DNA from 4 places in the Lelliottia sp. JS-SCA-14 genome. Region 2 is predicted to be linked to each of the others. Evidence: predicted binding sites of a transcription regulator. Region 2 holds the regulator's gene; each other region holds the start of a gene.
What was found. The regulator CRP, encoded in region 2, controls carbon source genes, mostly activating them, when cyclic AMP is high. The targets are predictions, from matches to a motif close to ATGTGANNNNNNTCACAT.
Positions count from the first base shown of each region.

Region 1: the regulator CRP is predicted to act here: its motif matches at 2,128-2,145, upstream of udp (uridine phosphorylase).
Region 3: the regulator CRP is predicted to act here: its motif matches at 2,410-2,427, upstream of rhaS (HTH-type transcriptional activator RhaS).
Region 4: the regulator CRP is predicted to act here: its motif matches at 2,489-2,506, upstream of rbsD (D-ribose pyranase).

Region 1 covers NZ_CP141606.1:4,666,383-4,671,214, reverse strand. The annotation lists gene fdrA (acyl-CoA synthetase FdrA) at 1-157, opposite strand, end outside; gene U9O48_RS21820 (cysteine hydrolase family protein) at 274-942, opposite strand; gene U9O48_RS21815 (dienelactone hydrolase family protein) at 1,214-2,017, opposite strand; gene udp (uridine phosphorylase) at 2,269-3,030, shown strand; gene rmuC (DNA recombination protein RmuC) at 3,169-4,626, shown strand; gene ubiE (bifunctional demethylmenaquinone methyltransferase/2-methoxy-6-polyprenyl-1,4-benzoquinol methylase UbiE) at 4,693-4,832, shown strand, end outside.
Region 2 covers NZ_CP141606.1:4,441,944-4,446,775, reverse strand. The annotation lists gene argD (bifunctional acetylornithine/succinyldiaminopimelate transaminase) at 1-175, shown strand, start outside; gene U9O48_RS20845 (YccS/YhfK family putative transporter) at 209-2,296, opposite strand; gene crp (cAMP-activated global transcriptional regulator CRP) at 2,355-2,987, opposite strand; gene U9O48_RS20835 (OsmC family protein) at 3,294-3,698, shown strand; gene U9O48_RS20830 (phosphoribulokinase) at 3,785-4,654, opposite strand; gene U9O48_RS20825 (YheU family protein) at 4,685-4,832, opposite strand, start outside.
Region 3 covers NZ_CP141606.1:4,810,446-4,815,277, forward strand. The annotation lists gene rhaT (L-rhamnose/proton symporter RhaT) at 1-523, shown strand, start outside; gene rhaR (HTH-type transcriptional activator RhaR) at 524-1,372, opposite strand; gene rhaS (HTH-type transcriptional activator RhaS) at 1,445-2,281, opposite strand; gene rhaB (rhamnulokinase) at 2,583-4,052, shown strand; gene rhaA (L-rhamnose isomerase) at 4,049-4,832, shown strand, end outside.
Region 4 covers NZ_CP141606.1:4,885,881-4,890,712, reverse strand. The annotation lists gene ravA (ATPase RavA) at 1-272, opposite strand, end outside; gene kup (low affinity potassium transporter Kup) at 495-2,363, shown strand; gene rbsD (D-ribose pyranase) at 2,589-3,008, shown strand; gene rbsA (ribose ABC transporter ATP-binding protein RbsA) at 3,016-4,521, shown strand; gene rbsC (ribose ABC transporter permease) at 4,526-4,832, shown strand, end outside.

The DNA.
Region 1 (4,832 bases), 220 kb from region 2:
CCATCCCGGCATCGCGGATCTGGTCGAGGTTGGTGGGCGTACCCATCACCACTGACGCGTTTTGGATCCCCGGCAATTTACTGATGCGCGCGGAGATCTGCATCAGGGAGACGGAGTCCTGATAGAGGTTTTTAAAAATCTTGTGCTTAACATTCATAGCATTATGCCTGGTGGTTGCGGCCCGATGGTCGAATGACGGCAACAGAAACCCGCATAGCGGGTTATCGGGCGCTACGGAAAATTAACGGTGGTGCGAAAGTGTGGAGCGGTGAGTTAGCCTTTCAGCCCTTCGATGATGGCGCTGGCATCGCTGACCCAGCCGAAAATCGCCCCCTGGGCTTTGATCATCTCCAGCGCGTATTTCTGGAATTCAGGGAAGTAGGAGCCGACGCAATCTTCGGGAATGATGCACTCGTAGCCGCGGTCGTTGGCTTCACGCACGGTTGTGGTGACGCACACTTCGGTGGTGACGCCGCAGACGATCAGGGTTTTGATACCGTGGTTTTGCAAAATCAGATGCAGGTCGGTCTGATAGAACGCGCCTTTGCCGGGCTTGTCGATGACCGGTTCACCGGCAACGGGGTAAAGCTCAGGGATAATATCGTGGCCCGCTTCGCCGCGAACCAGAATGCGGCCCATCGGACCGGGTTCGCCAATAAAGGTTTTACCGCCGCGCGTCAGTTTCGCCGCCGGGCAATCACTCAGATCGGCGCGATGGCCTTCACGGGTATGGATCACCAGCACGCCCTGGTCGCGGGCTGCTGCCAGCACTCTTTTGCAGGGTTCAATCGCCGTTCGAACCAGTGAAACATCGTTGCCCAGCGCTTCGCCAAAACCACCGGCTTCGACAAAGTCGCGCTGCATATCAATCATCACCAGCGCCGTAGTTTGCGGATCAAAAGGCAGCGCAAAAGGTTGGGCATGAAACTCGTGTTGCGTCATGGTAAATCTCCTGTTCGCAGAATGACGATTCATTTGGTCTGGTACTGAGTATCCAGGAGAAAAGTAGGGTTAAACAGGAAAATAGTTTTACGCACAGCAACGAATTTTTTGTATCAGACGAGTGCAGCGCAGGGGGAGTGTGAGGGGAGTCATAACATTGGAGCCAGCAACAAAAAAGTTGATGCGTGAGGTGGTTTCCATGAAAAAAATTGTCGCAAGTCTGTGATCAGATACACTTAATTTGGCCCCGGTGTGTACCAGGGCCAGATAATCACTTTTTGACGCCATACTGCCTGAACCACGCCAGCATTCTCTGCCAGCCGTCTTTGGCGGACTCTTCGTGATAGCTCGGGCGATAGTCGGCGTTAAAGGCGTGGCCCGCGTCGGGATAGACCACGATCTCGGCTTTCGCATTGGCGGCGCGGAGTGCCTGGCGCATGGTGTCCACGCTCTCCAGGGTGATCCCGGTATCCTGCCCGCCGTACAGCCCCAGCACCGGCGCGTTGAGATCGGTGGCGATATCCACCGGATGCTTCGGCGAATTCAGCGTTTTCTCACCGACCAGTTTGCCATACCAGGCCACGGCAGCCTTCAGCTGCGGATTGTGGGCGGCATACAGCCAGCTGATGCGCCCGCCCCAGCAAAAACCGGTGACCAGCAGACGATGCGGATCGCCGCCGTTGCGCGCGGCCCAACTGGCGACGTGGTCCAGATCGGCCAGCACCTGTGCATCCGGCACTTTGCTGACCAGATTACTGAAAAGGGTCGGGATATCGCTGTAGTCGTTGGGGTCGCCCTGGCGGAAATAGAGCTCTGGTGCGACGGCCAGATAACCTTCCAGCGCCAGACGGCGGCAAATATCGCGAATGTGTTCGTGAACGCCAAAAATCTCCTGCACCACAATCACGATTGGCAGCGGACCGTCCGCCTCTTTCGGGCGAGCGTGGTAGGCGGGCATGTTCTCACCCTGCGTGGGGATCGAGGTTTCGCCTGCGGAAATGGCTTCTTCTGAGGTGGAGACGATGGTCGCGGCGTGAGGGGCTGCAGCAGGTGCAAAATGGGTCTTTTGTGTCATGGTATTCTCCGTACCTGTTAGCGCAAAAGTAAATATAGACCTCAAGTTAACAACTCACAGTGCCCGAAACGGGCTATCTTTTGTGCAGCGCTGAACGATATAACTTGTTAATGTGATGTAAATCACTATTTTATGGAAATTAACTGCAACCATTTTCATTCATGGTGAGGTGTGTCACGAAATTAAGCCTGGTGCTTCTGTAAAGTACCGTTTTACTTCTTCTGACACACCGACCCACAGAGGAGTCACCTATGTCTAAGTCTGATGTTTTTCATCTCGGCCTCACTAAAAACGATCTACAAGGGGCTACGCTGGCTATCGTCCCGGGCGATCCTGAGCGTGTGGAAAAGATCGCCGCGCTGATGGATAAGCCGGTCAAGCTGGCAGCGCATCGTGAATTCACCACCTGGCGTGCAGAGCTGGACGGCAAAGCGGTTATCGTGTGCTCGACCGGTATCGGCGGCCCGTCTACCTCTATTGCTGTGGAAGAGCTGGCGCAGCTGGGCATTCGTACTTTCCTGCGTATCGGTACGACCGGTGCGATTCAGCCGCACATCAACGTCGGTGACGTTCTGGTGACCACCGCGTCTGTGCGTCTGGATGGGGCAAGCCTGCACTTCGCGCCAATGGAATTCCCGGCGGTTGCGGACTTCGAATGTACGACAGCGCTGGTTGAAGCGGCTAAATCTATCGGTGCAACCACCCACATCGGCGTGACCGCCTCTTCTGACACCTTCTACCCTGGCCAGGAGCGCTACGACACCTTCTCTGGTCGTGTAGTCAGCCGTTTCAAAGGCTCCATGGAAGAGTGGCAGTCAATGGGCGTCATGAACTATGAGATGGAATCGGCAACGCTGCTGACCATGTGCGCAAGCCAGGGTCTGCGTGCGGGCATGGTGGCGGGCGTGATCGTCAACCGTACTCAGCAAGAGATCCCGAACGCTGAAACCATGAAGCAGACCGAAAGCCACGCGGTGAAAATCGTGGTTGAAGCGGCTCGCCGCCTGATCTAATCACACTGCATTCTGTATAAGGCCGACGCGTTCGGCCTTTTCTTTTTGCGTAGCGCCTCGCAGGAAAACCCTTTTAAACTGGACGTTTATACAGCACAATTCTATTTTGTGCGGTAACGGTTTGATGCAGGAGGCGGTGTGGATATCTCAATCATCATTTATGCGGCGATAGCGTTGGCGGGGCTGGCCATTGGCTGGCTGATTTCAGGCTACCAACATGCGCAGCATAAAGCGGAACAGCTGATTGACCGCGAAGAGATGGTCGCGGAGCTGAGCGCGACGAAACAGCAGCTGGCCCAGAGCGCCCACTGGCGCGATGAGTGTGAGCTGCTCAACAACGAACTGCGCAACCTGCGCGACATCAACACCTCCCTCGAAGCGGATCTCCGCGAAGTCACCACCCGTCTGGAATCTACCCAACTGCATGCGGAAGACAAAATCCGCCAGATGATCAACAGCGAACAGCGCCTCAGCGAGCAGTTCGAAAACCTCGCCAACCGCATATTCGAGCAGAGCAACCGCCGCGTCGACGAACAAAACCGCCAGAGTCTGAACGGCCTGCTGACCCCCCTGCGCGAACAGCTCGACGGTTTTCGCAAACAGGTGCAGGACAGCTTTGGTATGGAAGCGCGCGAGCGCCACACGCTGGCCCACGAAATCCGTAATCTCCAGCAGCTGAATGCGCAAATGGCGCAGGAGGCGGTTAACCTGACGCGGGCGCTGAAGGGTGACAACAAAACTCAGGGCAACTGGGGAGAAGTGGTGTTGACCCGCGTGCTGGAAGCGTCCGGCCTGCGTGAAGGCTATGAATATCAAACCCAGGTCAGCATCGAAACCGATACCCGTTCGCGCATGCAGCCCGATGTGATCGTGCGGCTGCCGCAGGGCAAAGACGTGGTGATTGACGCCAAAATGACGCTGGTCGCCTACGAGCGTTACTTCAATGCCGAAGACGATTTCACCCGTGAATCCGCGCTGCAGGAGCACATCGCCTCGGTGCGAAACCACATCCGCATGCTGGGCCGCAAGGATTACCAGCAACTGCCCGGTCTGCGTTCGCTGGACTATGTGCTGATGTTTATCCCCGTCGAACCGGCGTTCCTGCTGGCCCTCGACAGGCAGCCGGAGCTGATTACCGAGGCGCTGAAAAACAACATTATGCTGGTTAGCCCGACCACGCTACTGGTGGCGCTGCGTACTATTGCCAACCTGTGGCGTTACGAACATCAGAGCCGCAACGCGCAGCAGATCGCTGACCGCGCCAGCAAGCTGTACGACAAAATGCGCCTGTTTGTCGACGATATGTCCTCTGTAGGGCAAAGCCTGGATCGCGCGCAGGATAACTATCGCCAGGCAATGAAAAAACTCGCTTCCGGGCGCGGTAATTTGCTTTCGCAGGCCGAGGCCTTCCGCACGCTGGGCGTGGAGGTGAAGCGCGAGATTAATCCGGAACTGGCGGAACAGGCCACGGCGCAGGATGAAGAATACCGTCTGCGCGAAGGCGTCGATGAACAAAATATGGACTGTGATGACAATGATTTAGCCGCGCAAGCGGCGCCCGAAACGGCGTCAGAACGATTCTTTCAGGGTGGTTGAATCGTAGGGCAATCGCGTCCAATCTGATACACTTCACGAACATTTGACTGATTAGCAGGCACTGAGATGGTTGAAGATTCACAAGAAACAACGCACTTTGGCTTCCAGACTGTCGCCAAAGAGCAGAAAGCTGACATGGTGGCCCACGTATTCCATTCCGTGGCGTCGAAGTACGATGTCATGAATGACCTGATGTCATTCGGCAT
Region 2 (4,832 bases):
CAAAGGCCGCGCGCGTGATTTCCTCCACGCCGCCGCGCACGAAGGGGTGATGGTGCTCAATGCGGGGCCAGACGTGATGCGCTTTGCGCCGTCGCTGGTGGTGGAGAGCCAGGATATCGACGACGGCATGAATCGCTTTGCGAGTGCAGTGAAGAAGATCGTTCAGGTTTTGTAGGCCGGGTAAGGCGAAGCCGCCACCCGGCAAAACTCACGACTCTTTGCGCCGCAAAATCCGCGTCAACCAAATCCCGTGATGCGGACGCTGACGCCATGCCACCGACGAAATGGTGTGCATGGTGTTCAAATGCCCTAATACCCGCTGCAAATGCTGCTCGAGGGTGCTCATCGGCCCATGGGTCAGCGTCTCTGGCGCTTCCAGAATGTTCGAATCCCCCGATTCTCCCGGCGCGTCGTACTCCAGACGCTGCTGACAGCGCTGCAACGCAATTTCACACGACTGCAAATACCGCTGCGCCAGATCCGGCGTCAGCATCGTGTGCTCGCGCGCCAGCGTGGTCATGGCGTTGATATGCTCGACGATAAACTGGCTGTGCGTCACCCACAGTTTCATATCCGCCAGATAGTGCGAGTTAAAGCCCGGCTCCTGCATCGCCTGGTTTAGCGAGTTAAACAGGGCGTTGTGCGCCTGGTTGACCTTCATGCGCTGATAGGCCAGCGGCGAGGCTTTCGGGTCGTCGCTCAGTATCAAACGAATCGCCTGCTGATCGGCTTCGAGCGCATCGTGGGCGTTCTGGCGTAACAAGCCGCTTTGCCATTGCGGCCACAGCCAGACCATGCCGCCGAAGGCGATCAAACAGCCAATAAGCGTATCCACCAGCCGCGCGACAATGTACTGCTCGCCGTTCAGGGTCAGGAGTTGCAGGGTATATACCGCCGTCACCGTAAACCCGACCATCGCCCAGCCATAGTTTTTACGGATGATCAGATAGCCCACGAGCGTAATCACCAGCATTCCCGCGAGGGTGTAGCCGTCGGGAACGTGGAAGTGCAGCGTCACCCCGGCAATCACTAACCCGGCAAAAGTCCCGAGCGCCCTGTGAAGAATGCGCACTCGCGTGGCGCCATAGCCGTTCTGGGTGACAAACAGCACGGTCATGAGGATCCAGTAGGGCTTCGGTAAGTGCAGCGCGACGCCCATCAGGCTCGCCACGCTGAGCATGACGCTGATGCGCGCGGCGTTGCGCAGGGCGGAGGATTTCAGCGACAGATAGCTTTTCAGCGCGGGCAGCAGCGGCAGACGTTTTTGCTTATCGGCCATCAGGTCGCGGGAGTAGAGCGGACGCTGGGTGCGCAGCACGCGCGCGATGCGGCTAAAGTGCCATGCGCAGAACTGTCCGACCGGGTTATCCGGGTGCTGGCGCGCGATTTTCTCCAGCGCTCCCAGCTGCTTATCCATGGTAAAGCGCGTCGGGTAGCGGTGATACAGAATATCGTCCGCCAGCACGCGCAGGCGAGTCGCGACCGTCTGGGCATTCCAGCGGATCACCGCCTCGGCGTGGCTGCGTTCCACCAGCTTTTGCACCTCCTGCGGGTGATGCAGGCTGACGGAGATATGCTCCTGCAGATCCAGCCCGACCTGGAAGACGCGCAGCAGGCGTTTGTATTCATGATTTTTATTGGCCGCCAGCATGTGCAGCTGCTGATAACACTGGCTGATGAGATCGACCACTTTTTGCTGGCGCGACAGCAGCGGTGGCAGGGACTTTTCGGGGTCAGTGTGCTGCGTCAGCAGGGTGTATTTAGCTTCGCAATATTCGGCGAGCTGGACGTAGAGCAGGCTCAGGGATTCGCGCAGCGGCTGCTCTCGCCACATCCAGAACCAGAACCAGTTAAACAGCCCGTACCACAGCGTGCCGGCGGCATAGATCAGCAGCGGCTCCCAGACGGGCATATTTCCGGCGAGACTCAGCGTGAAAATGGCGGCAATGAGCGATGCGGGCAGCAGGCGGGCGTGAAGCGCGCTGATCTCCGCCGTGACGCCCAGCGTCATCGCCAGCACGGTCAGAATGAGCGGCAGCGGGATATCGCGCGCCAGCAGCAGCTGCACGGCGAGGCTGCATCCGGCAAACAGGCAGCCGCCGATAATCAGACGTTTGAAAAAGCGTTTGTGGGGAGTATCGAGACCGGCAATGTTGCAGCAGGCGGGGACGAGAGAGAACAGCAGCCCCTGTTGCAGATGACCGAGGATCAAACCAACGGCCACGGGAAGACATAACACCAGAGTTTGACGTAGTGCGTAGTTAACTTCCGGGTGATAAATCAGCCTGCGCCACATAGTCGTCAGAGACAAAAACGGCGTGACATCTTGCGATGGCACGCCGAATTTTGCGGAATTAACGGGTCCCGTAGACCACGATAGTTTTACCGTGAGCGGAGATCAGGTTTTGATCTTCCAGCATTTTCAGGATACGACCTACGGTTTCGCGAGAACAGCCCACGATCTGACCAATTTCCTGACGGGTAATTTTAATTTGCATACCGTCCGGGTGGGTCATGGCGTCAGGTTGTTTCGCCAGGTTCAGCAGCGTCTGCGCGATGCGACCGGTGACGTCCAGGAAAGCGAGGTTGCCCACTTTCTCGGAAGTGACCTGCAGGCGGCGAGCCATCTGCGAAGAAAGGCGCATCAGGATGTCCGGGTTCACCTGGATCAGCTGACGGAATTTCTTGTAGGAGATCTCAGCGACTTCACACGCGGTTTTCGCACGCACCCAGGCGCTACGTTCCTGGCCTTCTTCAAACAGGCCCAGTTCACCGATGAAATCGCCCTGGTTCAGATAAGAAAGGATCATCTCTTTCCCTTCTTCATCTTTGATCAGCACTGCCACCGAGCCTTTGACGATGTAATACAACGTTTCCGCTTTTTCACCCTGGTGAATCAGCGTGCTCTTCGATGGGTACTTATGAATGTGGCAATGAGACAAGAACCATTCGAGAGTCGGGTCTGTTTGCGGTTTGCCAAGCACCATGCGCTGTTATCCTCTGTTATAAGCTGTCTCAGAGTCAAAATCGCATCCTGACTCTGGGGTTGCAATCGAATTCTTACCCGTACCTGGGAAGTGGCTGTCGCACTGTTCGCAGCCAGTAAAGTTTGATGTCCTCTGCATACATGTGTAACGTCAATGTATTACTGTAGCATCGAGACTGTTTTAGCATAGCTTTAGCCGCGTGTCTCCTGGTGTCTCGCTTCAGCATGATGCAGGTCGCCTTCCGTTGCGAGAATTGTAACGCACGCGTAATCTGTTCATAAAAATGCAACTTCGGAGTTAATAAAAATGCAAGCGCGTGTGAAATGGGTTGAAGGTTTAACGTTCCTTGGCGAATCCGCTTCAGGGCACCAGATTTTGATGGACGGTAACTCCGGAGATAAAGCGCCAAGCCCGATGGAAGTGGTGCTGATGGCGGCTGGCGGGTGCAGCGCGATTGACGTGGTGTCGATTCTGCAAAAAGGCCGTCACGATGTGACCGACTGCGAAGTGAAGCTGACCTCAGAGCGTCGCGAAGAAGCGCCGCGTCTGTTTACGCATATCAATCTGCATTTTATCGTCACCGGAAAAGAGCTGAAAGATGCCGCCGTGTCCCGCGCGGTGGATCTGTCTGCGGAGAAGTACTGCTCTGTGGCGCTGATGCTGGAAAAAGCGGTGAAGATTACGCATTCGTATGAAGTGATTGACGCTTAAAACAAAGCCCGGTGGCGCTACGCTTACCGGGCCTACAAAAGCATGAACGTAGGCCGGATAAGCGCAGCGCCATCCGGCAACAAACCTCAGGCGATCTTCTTGCCTTCCATCAACCGCTGCACCAACGGCATCATGATCAACTCCATCGCCAGCCCCATCTTCCCGCCCGGTACCACCAGCGTATTGATATGCGAAATGAATGAGCCCTGCAGCATCGCCAGCAGCCACGGGTAATCAATGCCTTCCAGGTTACGGAAATGGATCACCACAAAGCTTTCATCCAGTGAAGGAATGGTTTTCGCTGCAAACGGGTTAGAGGTGTCGACTGTTGGAACGCGCTGGAAGTTGATGTGGGTGCGGGAAAACTGCGGCGTCAGGAAGTTAATGTAATCCTCCATCGAACGCACCACCGAATCCATCACCGCTTCGCGCGAATGGCCGCGCTCGCTCATGTCGCGGGTCAGCTTTTGAATCCACTCCAGATTGACAATCGGCACCACGCCGACCAGCAGATCCACGTGGCGCGCCACGTCATGCTGCGGCGTCACCACGCCGCCGTGCAATCCTTCGTAAAACAGCACGTCAGTCGGCTCCGGCAGGGGCTGCCACGGAGTGAATGTGCCTGGCACCTGATTCCAGGGTACCGCTTCATCGTAGGTGTGCAGGTATTTGCGCGACTGGCCTTTGCCCGTGTGGCCGTAGTCCTGAAAGGTTTGTTCCAGCAGGCCAAAGTCGTTGGCGTCTGGCCCGAAGTAACTGATGTGCTTGCCTAAATCGCGGGCCTTGCGGATAGCCATGTCCATTTCAGGACGGGTGAAGCGATGAAAGCTATCGCCCTCCACCTCGGCCGCGCGCAGGTTGAGCTGCGCGAAGATCTTGCGAAAAGCGAGGCTGGTGGTGGTGGTTCCCGCACCACTCGAACCCGTAACGGCAATAACCGGATGTCTGGCGGACATAGCAACTCCCTGAATGGAAAGATGGAACAATCAACCGCGAAACTGATTGCGCGGCATGATGTTGACCGTTTCGTGCAGTTCAGACCACACCAGCAACACCTCGCCGCTTTGTAGCTGCCGTTTGACATCGGCGACCTTTTGTTCGAGCGAACGCTCATGTTCACCATAATCGGTGCCT
Region 3 (4,832 bases), 370 kb from region 2:
GAAGAAAGGGCTGATTCTGGCGGTGATGTGCGGCATTTTCTCCGCCGGGATGTCGTTTGCCATGAACGCCGCCAAACCGATGCATGAAGCGGCGGCCGCGCTGGGCGTGGATCCGCTCTACGTTGCCTTGCCAAGCTACGTGGTGATCATGGGCGGCGGTGCGCTGGTTAACCTCGGCTTCTGCTTCATTCGTCTGGCAAAAGTGAAGAACCTGTCGGTAAAAGCCGACTTCTCGCTGGCAAAACACCTCATCATCAGCAACGTGCTGCTGTCGGCACTCGGCGGCCTGATGTGGTATCTGCAGTTCTTCTTCTATGCCTGGGGCCACGCCAGCATTCCGCCGCAGTATGACTACATGAGCTGGATGTTGCACATGAGCTTCTACGTGCTGTGCGGCGGGATTGTCGGGCTGGTGCTGAAAGAGTGGAACAACGCCGGACGGCGTCCGGTGAGCGTGCTGAGCCTGGGTTGCGTGGTGATTATTATTGCCGCCAACATTGTCGGTCTTGGCATGGCGAATTAATCACGCCGCTTTTCGACTGTGATGACGCCACTGAACCGGCGTCATCCCCACCTCGCGATTGAACACCACCGAAAAGTAGTTACTGTCCTCAAAGCCGCAGCGCGTCGAGACCTCACTCACCATCAGCTCCGTATGTTGCAGCAGATACTGCGCGTGGCAGATACGCAGCTGGCGCAGGTAGTGGTTCACCGTCATCCCCGTCTGGGTGCGGAACTGCTGGCGCAACGCGCGCTCGCTGCACTGCTCCTGCTCACAAAATTTCTCCAGCACAAAGCTACGGTTCAGACTTCCCGCGAGCGTGGTGATGAGCTTATCCAGCAGCGCTTCCTGCTCGGTGGCTGAAGGGTTGTCCGTGGCGTAGCGGTAGCGTTTGAGGGTCATCACCAGCTGGGCGAAGAGCAGCTCGGCCATCTCGTTCGCGCCCGGCTCGGCCTTCAGGCTCTCCTGTTCTAACTGGGTGATGACGTGGCGCACCTGGGTCATGCCGTTACTACTCAGGCGCCATTGCGGGGCGGTGTGCGCCTCATTAAATCCGGGGATATGCCCTGCCCAGTCGACATTGAGTTTGAGCCGGTCCGGGCAGTAAATCACGTTCTGTAAAACCAGGTCGTTGACCGAGGCGTAGGAGTGCTTGTCTTCCGCGCGGATATAAAACAGATCGCCGCGGGTGATGCGATACGGGCGGTCGTTGAGGACGTGCAGGCCGTTGCCGCGCCACACCAGCACCAGCTCGCAAAACTCGTGCGTGTGCTCGGCAAAGACGTTTTGCGGATAGCGATCGGCCACCGCGACGGCCTGCCCGGCGTTAGCAAAGAAATCGGTTTTACGAAGGATTAACGGAGCGCCCACAACACACCTCAGCGGCTAATAACCTGCCATTATTAGCCGTTTTGCGCTGAAAAAACGGTGATTGTCCTCGCGTTACTGAAGTGACGCATCCCGTCCCTGGCGGATTTCACGCGGCGACCAGCTAAATTCCCGGCGAAACAGCGTCGAAAAGTGGTTACTGTCGCCAAACCCGCAGCGATAAGCGATATCCGTCACGCTCTCGTCCGTGTGGCGCAGCAGGTGGCGGGCTTTGATCAGCCGCAGCCGGTTGAGATAGCGCTGCGGCGTCAGGCCCGTGTGCTGCTTGAGCTGGCGATGCAGCGTGCGCAGGGAGAGTGAAAACCTGTCTGCCACCGTCTCCCAGCACACCTCTTCCGCGAAGTGATCTTCCAGCCACGCCATCAGCAGATTGAGGCGCGCATCGTTGTTTTCCGCCCCTTCCACCAGGCTACTGCGGCGCAGCAACACCAGCAGCTGCATAAACAGCAGCTCCCGGCTGGCGCGGGCGTGGGTTTCGGCATTGTCTTCGGCGTTTTCCATCTGCCCCACCAGCTGACGCACCTGTTGCAGCGTCGACTGATTCACTCGCCAGTGCGATGGGTAGTGCCCGTCCTGCTCCTGCGGCAGCAGCTGGTTGAGCCCGGAGAGAAACTGGAACGCATCCGGAGAACGGTAGAGCACGTTGGTCAGGCACAGATTGTCCGTATGTTCATACAAGTGCCGGTCATGGTCACGCACGAAGCATACCGTCCCGCCGCTGATGGTGTAGGGCTGGCCGTTAAACACGTGAATGCCCGTCCCGTGCTCAACAATCACAATCTCATGAAAATCATGATGATGTTCAGGAAAAGCCGCCTGAGGCAGCCGCGGCTCGATCGCCACCGGCGAACTTCCTGAAGGGAAAAAATCCACGCTGTGCAGTACGGTCATAACGGCCACCACCAATGAGAAATGTTCTCAAAATAGTAATTAAGGGCCGGGTTTCTCACCTTCAATTTTCGACGTCAAAGCGTGCAAAGCCTGTCCGTTTTTCAAGAAACGGCGGGAAAGATCGGGAAATGCGGCAACGGTCACACGGCCTGAAAACCGCGTCATGACTGGAAACTGTGAACTCCCTCACGTTCATCTTTGCTTTCTTGCCAGCGCGGGATTTTGCCTGTCAGTGGCGAGAAGGTGCGTTTTTCTTCCCTTTCTTAGACTGTTTCGCAATGACTCCAAGAAGGACCGAATTATGACCTCTCGCCATTGTGTGGCTGTCGATTTAGGCGCATCCAGCGGGCGCGTAATGCTCGCCAGCTACGTGCCTGCACAGCGCGCACTTTCGCTTCGTGAAATCCATCGCTTCGGTAACTGCCTGCAAAAGCAGGACGGCGTGGAGACCTGGGATATTGACAGTCTGGAAGCGGAAATCCGCACCGGCCTGAACAAGGTCTGCGACGAAGGGATTCTGATCGACAGCATCGGGATTGACACCTGGGGCGTCGATTTTGTCCTGCTCGACCGCAACGGCAACCGCATCGGCCTGCCCGTCTCCTACCGCGACAGCCGGACCGACGGCGTGATGGCCCGCGCCATTGACCAGCTCGGCAAAGCCGACATCTACGGGCGCAGCGGCATCCAGTTCTTACCCTTTAACACCCTCTATCAGCTGCGCGCCCTGGTGGAACAGCAGCCGGAGCTGGTGGCGAACGTCGCCCACGCCCTGCTGATCCCGGATTACTTCAGCTACCGCCTGACCGGGAAAATGAACTGGGAATACACCAACGCCACCACCACCCAACTGGTGAACATCAATTCCGATACCTGGGATGAACACCTGCTCGGCTGGACCGGCGCCGCAGCCAGTTGGTTCGGTACGCCGACCCATCCCGGGAATGTGATCGGTCACTGGATTTGCCCACTGAAAAATGAAATCCCGGTGGTCGCCGTCGCCAGCCACGATACCGCCAGCGCGGTGATTGCCTCGCCGCTGGCAGACAAAAACGCGGCCTTTCTCTCATCCGGCACCTGGTCGCTGATGGGCTTTGAGAGCAAAACGCCCTACACCTGCGAAAAGTCGCTGGCGGCGAACATCACCAACGAGGGCGGCGCGGAAGGCCGCTACCGGGTGCTGAAAAATATCATGGGGCTGTGGCTGCTCCAGCGAGTGCTGAAAGAGCAAAACATTACCGACCTGGCGCGCCTGATTGCCGACACGGAAAAGCTGCCCGCCTGTCGTTTCGTCATCAACCCGAACGACGATCGTTTTATCAATCCGCGCAACATGAGCGCCGAGATCCAGGCCGCCTGCCGCGAGAGCGCGCAGCCCGTGCCGCAGACTCCGGCTGAGCTGGCGCGCTGCATTTTTGACAGCCTCGCCCTGCTCTACGCCGACGTCCTGAACGAGCTGGCGGCGCTTCGCGGTAAGCCCTTCAGCCAGCTGCACATTGTCGGCGGCGGCTGCCAGAACCAGCTGCTGAACCAGCTCTGCGCCGACGCCTGCGGGATCACCGTGGTCGCCGGCCCCGTGGAGGCCTCGACGCTGGGCAATATCGGCATTCAGCTGATGACCCTGGACGAGCTTTCCAGTGTTGACGATTTCCGGGCGGTGGTGACTCACAACTACCCGCTCACCATTTTTACCCCTAATCCCTGCCATGAAATTGCCCGCTATCAGGCGCAGTTTCTGCAAAAACGACTGACAAAGGAGCTTTGCGCATGACCACTCAACTTGAACAAGCCTGGGAACTGGCTAAACAGCGTTTCGCCGCCGTGGGCGTGGATGTCGAAGAGGCGCTGCGTCAGCTCGACCGTCTGCCGGTCTCCATGCACTGCTGGCAAGGCGACGACGTCGCTGGCTTTGAAAACAGCGGTGGCGCGCTGACGGGCGGCATTCAGGCGACCGGCAACTATCCGGGCAAAGCGCGCAATGCCACCGAACTGCGGGCCGATCTGGAGCTGGCGCTGAGTCTGATTCCTGGCCCAAAACGCCTGAACCTGCACGCGATTTACCACGAAGCCAGCGAGCCGGTGGCGCGTAATGAAATCAAACCGGAACACTTTAAGAACTGGGTGGAGTGGGCCAAAGCCAACAAACTGGGGCTGGATTTTAACCCGTCCTGCTTCTCACATCCCCTGAGCGCCGACGGTTTTACCCTCTCGCACGCCGACGATGAAATTCGCCAGTTCTGGATCGACCACGTCAAAGCTAGCCGCCGCGTGTCGGCGTACTTCGGTGAACAGCTCGGCACGCCGTCGGTGATGAACATCTGGATCCCGGACGGCATGAAAGACATCACCGTGGACCGCCTGGCCCCGCGCCAGCGTCTGCTGGAAGCGCTCGACGAAGTGATCAGTGAGAAACTCAACCCGGCGCACCACATCGATGCGGTGGAAAGTAAGCTGTTCGGCATTGGCGCGGAGAGCTACACCGTCGGCTCGAACGAGTTCTACATGGGTTACGCCACCAGCCGCCAGACCGCTCTGTGCCTGGACGCGGGCC
Region 4 (4,832 bases), 440 kb from region 2:
AGAGCCTGAATCGAGAGCGGGCCAAACACCTCTTCCGGGGTGGAGAAACGGGTCATAAGATATTCGAAGGCGCGCGCGTTCTGGAAGGCAAATTTCAGTCGACGCGCAATCAGGCTCTTTGCGATGCCGGGTGGACCGAGCAGGAACACACTTTCCCCGCTGAGCGCTGCCAGCAAACAGAGCCTAATCGCATGGCTGCGTTCGAAAAGGCCTTTCTCCAGCGCACCGCTGAGGCGGGAAATTCTTTCTGCTAATAAATGTGAGTGAGCCATAATTGTGTTGCGTCCTTTCGGCGTCGTCGCAGCTAATTGATGCGAGTATAGACGTTTCAGCATGGGCTGGTAATAGACTGAAGTGCGGCGCTATTTTCTTTGCGCTACATTAATACGCTTGCATTTAGGGGTACGATCTTGCGATTAATCGTGCATACTGTGCGCCTTTTTGTGGGCCAAGGGACTAAGCACACATTTGTTATACAACGAAAAGACTAGTCTATGAGCACTGATAATAAGCAATCATTACGCGCTATAACGCTGGCGGCCATTGGGGTTGTGTACGGTGATATCGGTACCAGCCCGCTCTATACGCTTCGCGAATGTCTGTCCGGTCAGTTTGGTTTTGGTGTTGAACGTGACGCCGTTTTTGGCTTTTTGTCACTCATCTTCTGGCTGCTGATCCTGGTGGTCTCGGTTAAATATCTCTCTTTCGTCATGCGCGCAGACAACGCCGGTGAAGGTGGGATCCTGACGTTGATGTCCCTTGCCGGGCGCAATACGTCGGCAAAAATGACCTCGTTCCTGGTTATTATCGGCCTGATAGGCGGCAGCTTCTTCTATGGAGAAGTGGTGATCACCCCGGCGATTTCGGTCCTCTCGGCGATAGAGGGGCTGGAGATTATCGCGCCGCAGCTGGATACCTGGGTGGTGCCCCTCGCCATTATTGTGCTGACCCTGCTGTTCGCGATTCAGAAGCATGGCACGGGGCTGGTGGGTAAGCTGTTTGCGCCGATTATGCTGGCCTGGTTCCTGATCCTGGCGGCGCTTGGCCTGCGCGGTATTCTCAGCAACCCAGAAGTGCTGCAGGCGCTGAACCCAATGTGGGCGGTCCACTTCTTCCTCGAATATAAAACCGTGTCGTTTGTTGCACTGGGTGCCGTCGTGCTGTCGATTACCGGTGTGGAAGCGCTGTACGCCGATATGGGCCACTTCGGTAAACTGCCGATTCGTCTGGCGTGGTTCTCCGTGGTGCTGCCCTCTCTGGCACTGAACTACTTCGGTCAGGGCGCGTTACTGCTCAAACATCCGGAAGCAATCAAGAACCCGTTCTTCCTGCTGGCTCCTGACTGGGCGCTGGTCCCGATGCTGATCCTCGCCACCCTGGCGACGGTGATTGCATCTCAGGCGGTGATTTCAGGCGTCTTCTCCCTGACGCGCCAGGCGGTTCGTCTGGGGTATCTGTCGCCGATGCGTATTATTCACACCTCGGAGATGGAATCCGGGCAGATCTACATTCCGTTCATTAACTGGCTGCTTTACTTCGCCGTGGTGATCGTGATTGTCAGCTTCGAGCACTCCAGCAACCTGGCGGCGGCGTACGGTATCGCGGTGACGGGCACCATGGTGCTGACCTCGATTCTCTCCACCACCGTGGCGTACCGAAACTGGCACTGGAACAAGTTCCTGGTGGCGCTGATTCTGATCGGTTTCCTGTGCATCGACGTGCCGCTGTTCTCCGCGAACCTCGACAAAATCGTCTCCGGCGGTTGGCTGCCGCTGACTCTGGGTCTGGTGATGTTCCTGGTGATGACCACCTGGAAGAGCGAGCGCTTCCGTCTGCTGCGCCGTATGCATGAGCACGGTAACTCTCTGGAAGCGATGATCGCTTCGCTGGAGAAATCCCCGCCGGTTCGCGTGCCGGGCACCGCGGTGTATATGTCGCGTGCGCTGAATGTGATTCCGTTTGCCCTGATGCACAACCTCAAGCACAACAAAGTTCTGCACGAGCGCGTGATCCTGCTGACGCTCAGAACCGAAGATGCGCCGTACGTGCATAACGTTCGTCGCGTGCAGATCGAGCAGTTGTCGCCGACCTTCTGGCGCGTGGTGGCGAGCTACGGCTGGCGTGAAACGCCAAACGTGGAAGAGGTGTTCCACCGCTGCGGTCTTGAAGGCCTGAGCTGCCGAATGATGGAAACCTCGTTCTTTATGTCCCACGAGTCGCTGATCGTTGGCAAACGTCCGTGGTATCTGCGTCTGCGCGGCAAGCTGTACCTTATCCTGCAGCGTAACGCCCTGCGCGCGCCCGACCAGTTCGAAATCCCGCCTAACCGCGTGATTGAGCTTGGGACGCAGGTCGAGATTTAACATCCGCAATACCTTCCAAAAATGCCGGGTGGCGCTTCGCTTACCCGGCCTACTTTACCCGTAGGCCCGCGCAAGCGTAGTGCCGCCGGGCAATTCTTTTGCTCCCCATTTCACTTAGCGAAACGTTTCGACGTTGATCACAATTCTGTTACGTCATGATGGTTTTCTGAACACCGTTGAGATTAAACTTATTTCAGCGAAACGTTTCGCTAGTGGAGCAAAAAAATGAAGAAAGGTACGGTTCTCAACTCTGAAATCTCATCGGTTATTTCCCGTCTTGGGCATACCGATACGCTGGTGGTTTGCGATGCAGGCTTACCGGTTCCGCGCAGCACAACCCGTATTGATATGGCGTTAACGCAGGGCGTGCCCTCGTTTATGCAGGTACTGGGCGTGGTGACGGCGGAGATGCAGGTTGAGGCGGCCATTCTCGCGACGGAGATCAAACAACATAATCCGCAACTCCACGAAACGTTGCTCAGCCACATTGAGCAACTGCAACAACACCAGGGAAACACCATAGAAATTCGTTACACAACGCACGAACAATTCAAACAACAAACCGCAGACAGTCAGGCGGTGATTCGCAGCGGGGAGTGTTCCCCGTATGCGAATATCATTCTCTGTGCTGGCGTCACCTTCTGAGGCCATCATGGACGCATTATTGCAACTTAAAGGGATCGATAAATCGTTCCCGGGCGTAAAAGCCCTCTCCGGCGCGGCGTTAAACGTTTACTCCGGGCGCGTTATGGCGCTGGTGGGTGAAAACGGCGCGGGCAAATCCACGATGATGAAAGTGCTCACCGGCATCTATGCCCGTGACGCCGGTTCGCTGCTGTGGCTGGGGAAAGAGACCACTTTCAACGGACCTAAATCCTCTCAGGAAGCCGGGATCGGCATCATCCATCAGGAACTGAACCTGATCCCGCAGCTCACCATTGCGGAAAACATCTTCCTGGGCCGCGAGTTCGTTAACCGCTTCGGCAAAATCGACTGGAAAAAGATGTACGCCGAGGCCGACATTCTGCTGGCGAAGCTGAACCTGCGCTTCAAAAGTGACCGTCTGGTGGGCGACCTGTCTATCGGCGATCAGCAGATGGTCGAAATCGCCAAGGTGCTGAGCTTCGAGTCAAAAGTCATCGTCATGGATGAACCGACCGACGCTCTGACCGATACCGAAACCGAATCCCTGTTCCGCGTGATCCGTGAGCTGAAATCTCAGGGGCGCGGGATCGTCTATATTTCCCACCGCATGAAAGAGATCTTCGAGATTTGCGATGACGTCACGGTGTTCCGCGACGGGCAGTTCATCGCCGAGCGCGAAGTCTCCTCACTGACTGAAGATACGCTGATCGAGATGATGGTGGGGCGTAAGCTCGAAGAGCAGTATCCACGCCTCGACAAAACGCCGGGCGCGGTTCGCCTTAAAGTCGACAACCTTTGCGGGCCGGGCGTGAACGATGTCTCCTTTACTCTGCGTCAGGGAGAAATCCTCGGCGTGGCAGGATTGATGGGCGCCGGTCGTACCGAGCTGATGAAAGTCCTGTACGGCGCGCTGCCGCGCACCAGCGGTTACGTTACCCTCGATGGTCACGAAGTGGTCACTCGCTCACCGCAGGATGGGCTGGCGAACGGCATCGTCTATATCTCCGAAGACCGTAAGCGCGACGGCTTAGTGCTGGGCATGTCGGTAAAAGAGAATATGTCCCTGACGGCGCTGCGCTACTTCAGCCGCAGCGGCGGCAGCCTGAAACATAAAGACGAACAGCAGGCAGTCAGCGATTTTATCCGCCTGTTCAACGTCAAAACGCCATCGATGGAACAGGCGATCGGCCTGCTCTCCGGCGGGAATCAGCAGAAAGTGGCGATTGCCCGCGGCCTGATGACGCGTCCGAAAGTGCTGATCCTCGACGAGCCGACCCGTGGCGTTGACGTCGGCGCCAAGAAAGAGATTTATCAGCTGATTAACCAGTTCAAGGCTGACGGTCTGAGCATCATTCTGGTCTCTTCCGAGATGCCAGAAGTATTAGGCATGAGCGATCGCATTATGGTTATGCATGAAGGGCATCTCGGCGGTGAATTCACTCGCGAGCAGGCCACCCAGGAAGTTCTGATGGCTGCCGCTGTGGGCAAGCTTAATCGCGTGAATCAGGAGTAAGAAGATGACTACCCAGGCTGTTGCTGGTCGCCGCTATTTCACTAAAGCATGGCTGTTGGAACAAAAATCGCTGATCGCCCTGCTGGTGTTGATCGCGATTGTGTCGACCATGAGCCCGAACTTTTTTACCGTTAATAACCTGTTCAACATTCTCCAGCAGACGTCCGTCAACGCCATTATGGCCGTGGGCATGACGCTGGTGATTTTGACGTCGGGAATCGACCTGTCCGTCGGTTCTTTGCTGGCGCTCACCGGCGCAGTAGCGGCCTCGATTGTAGGGATTGAGGTCAACGCGCTGGTGGCGATTGCGG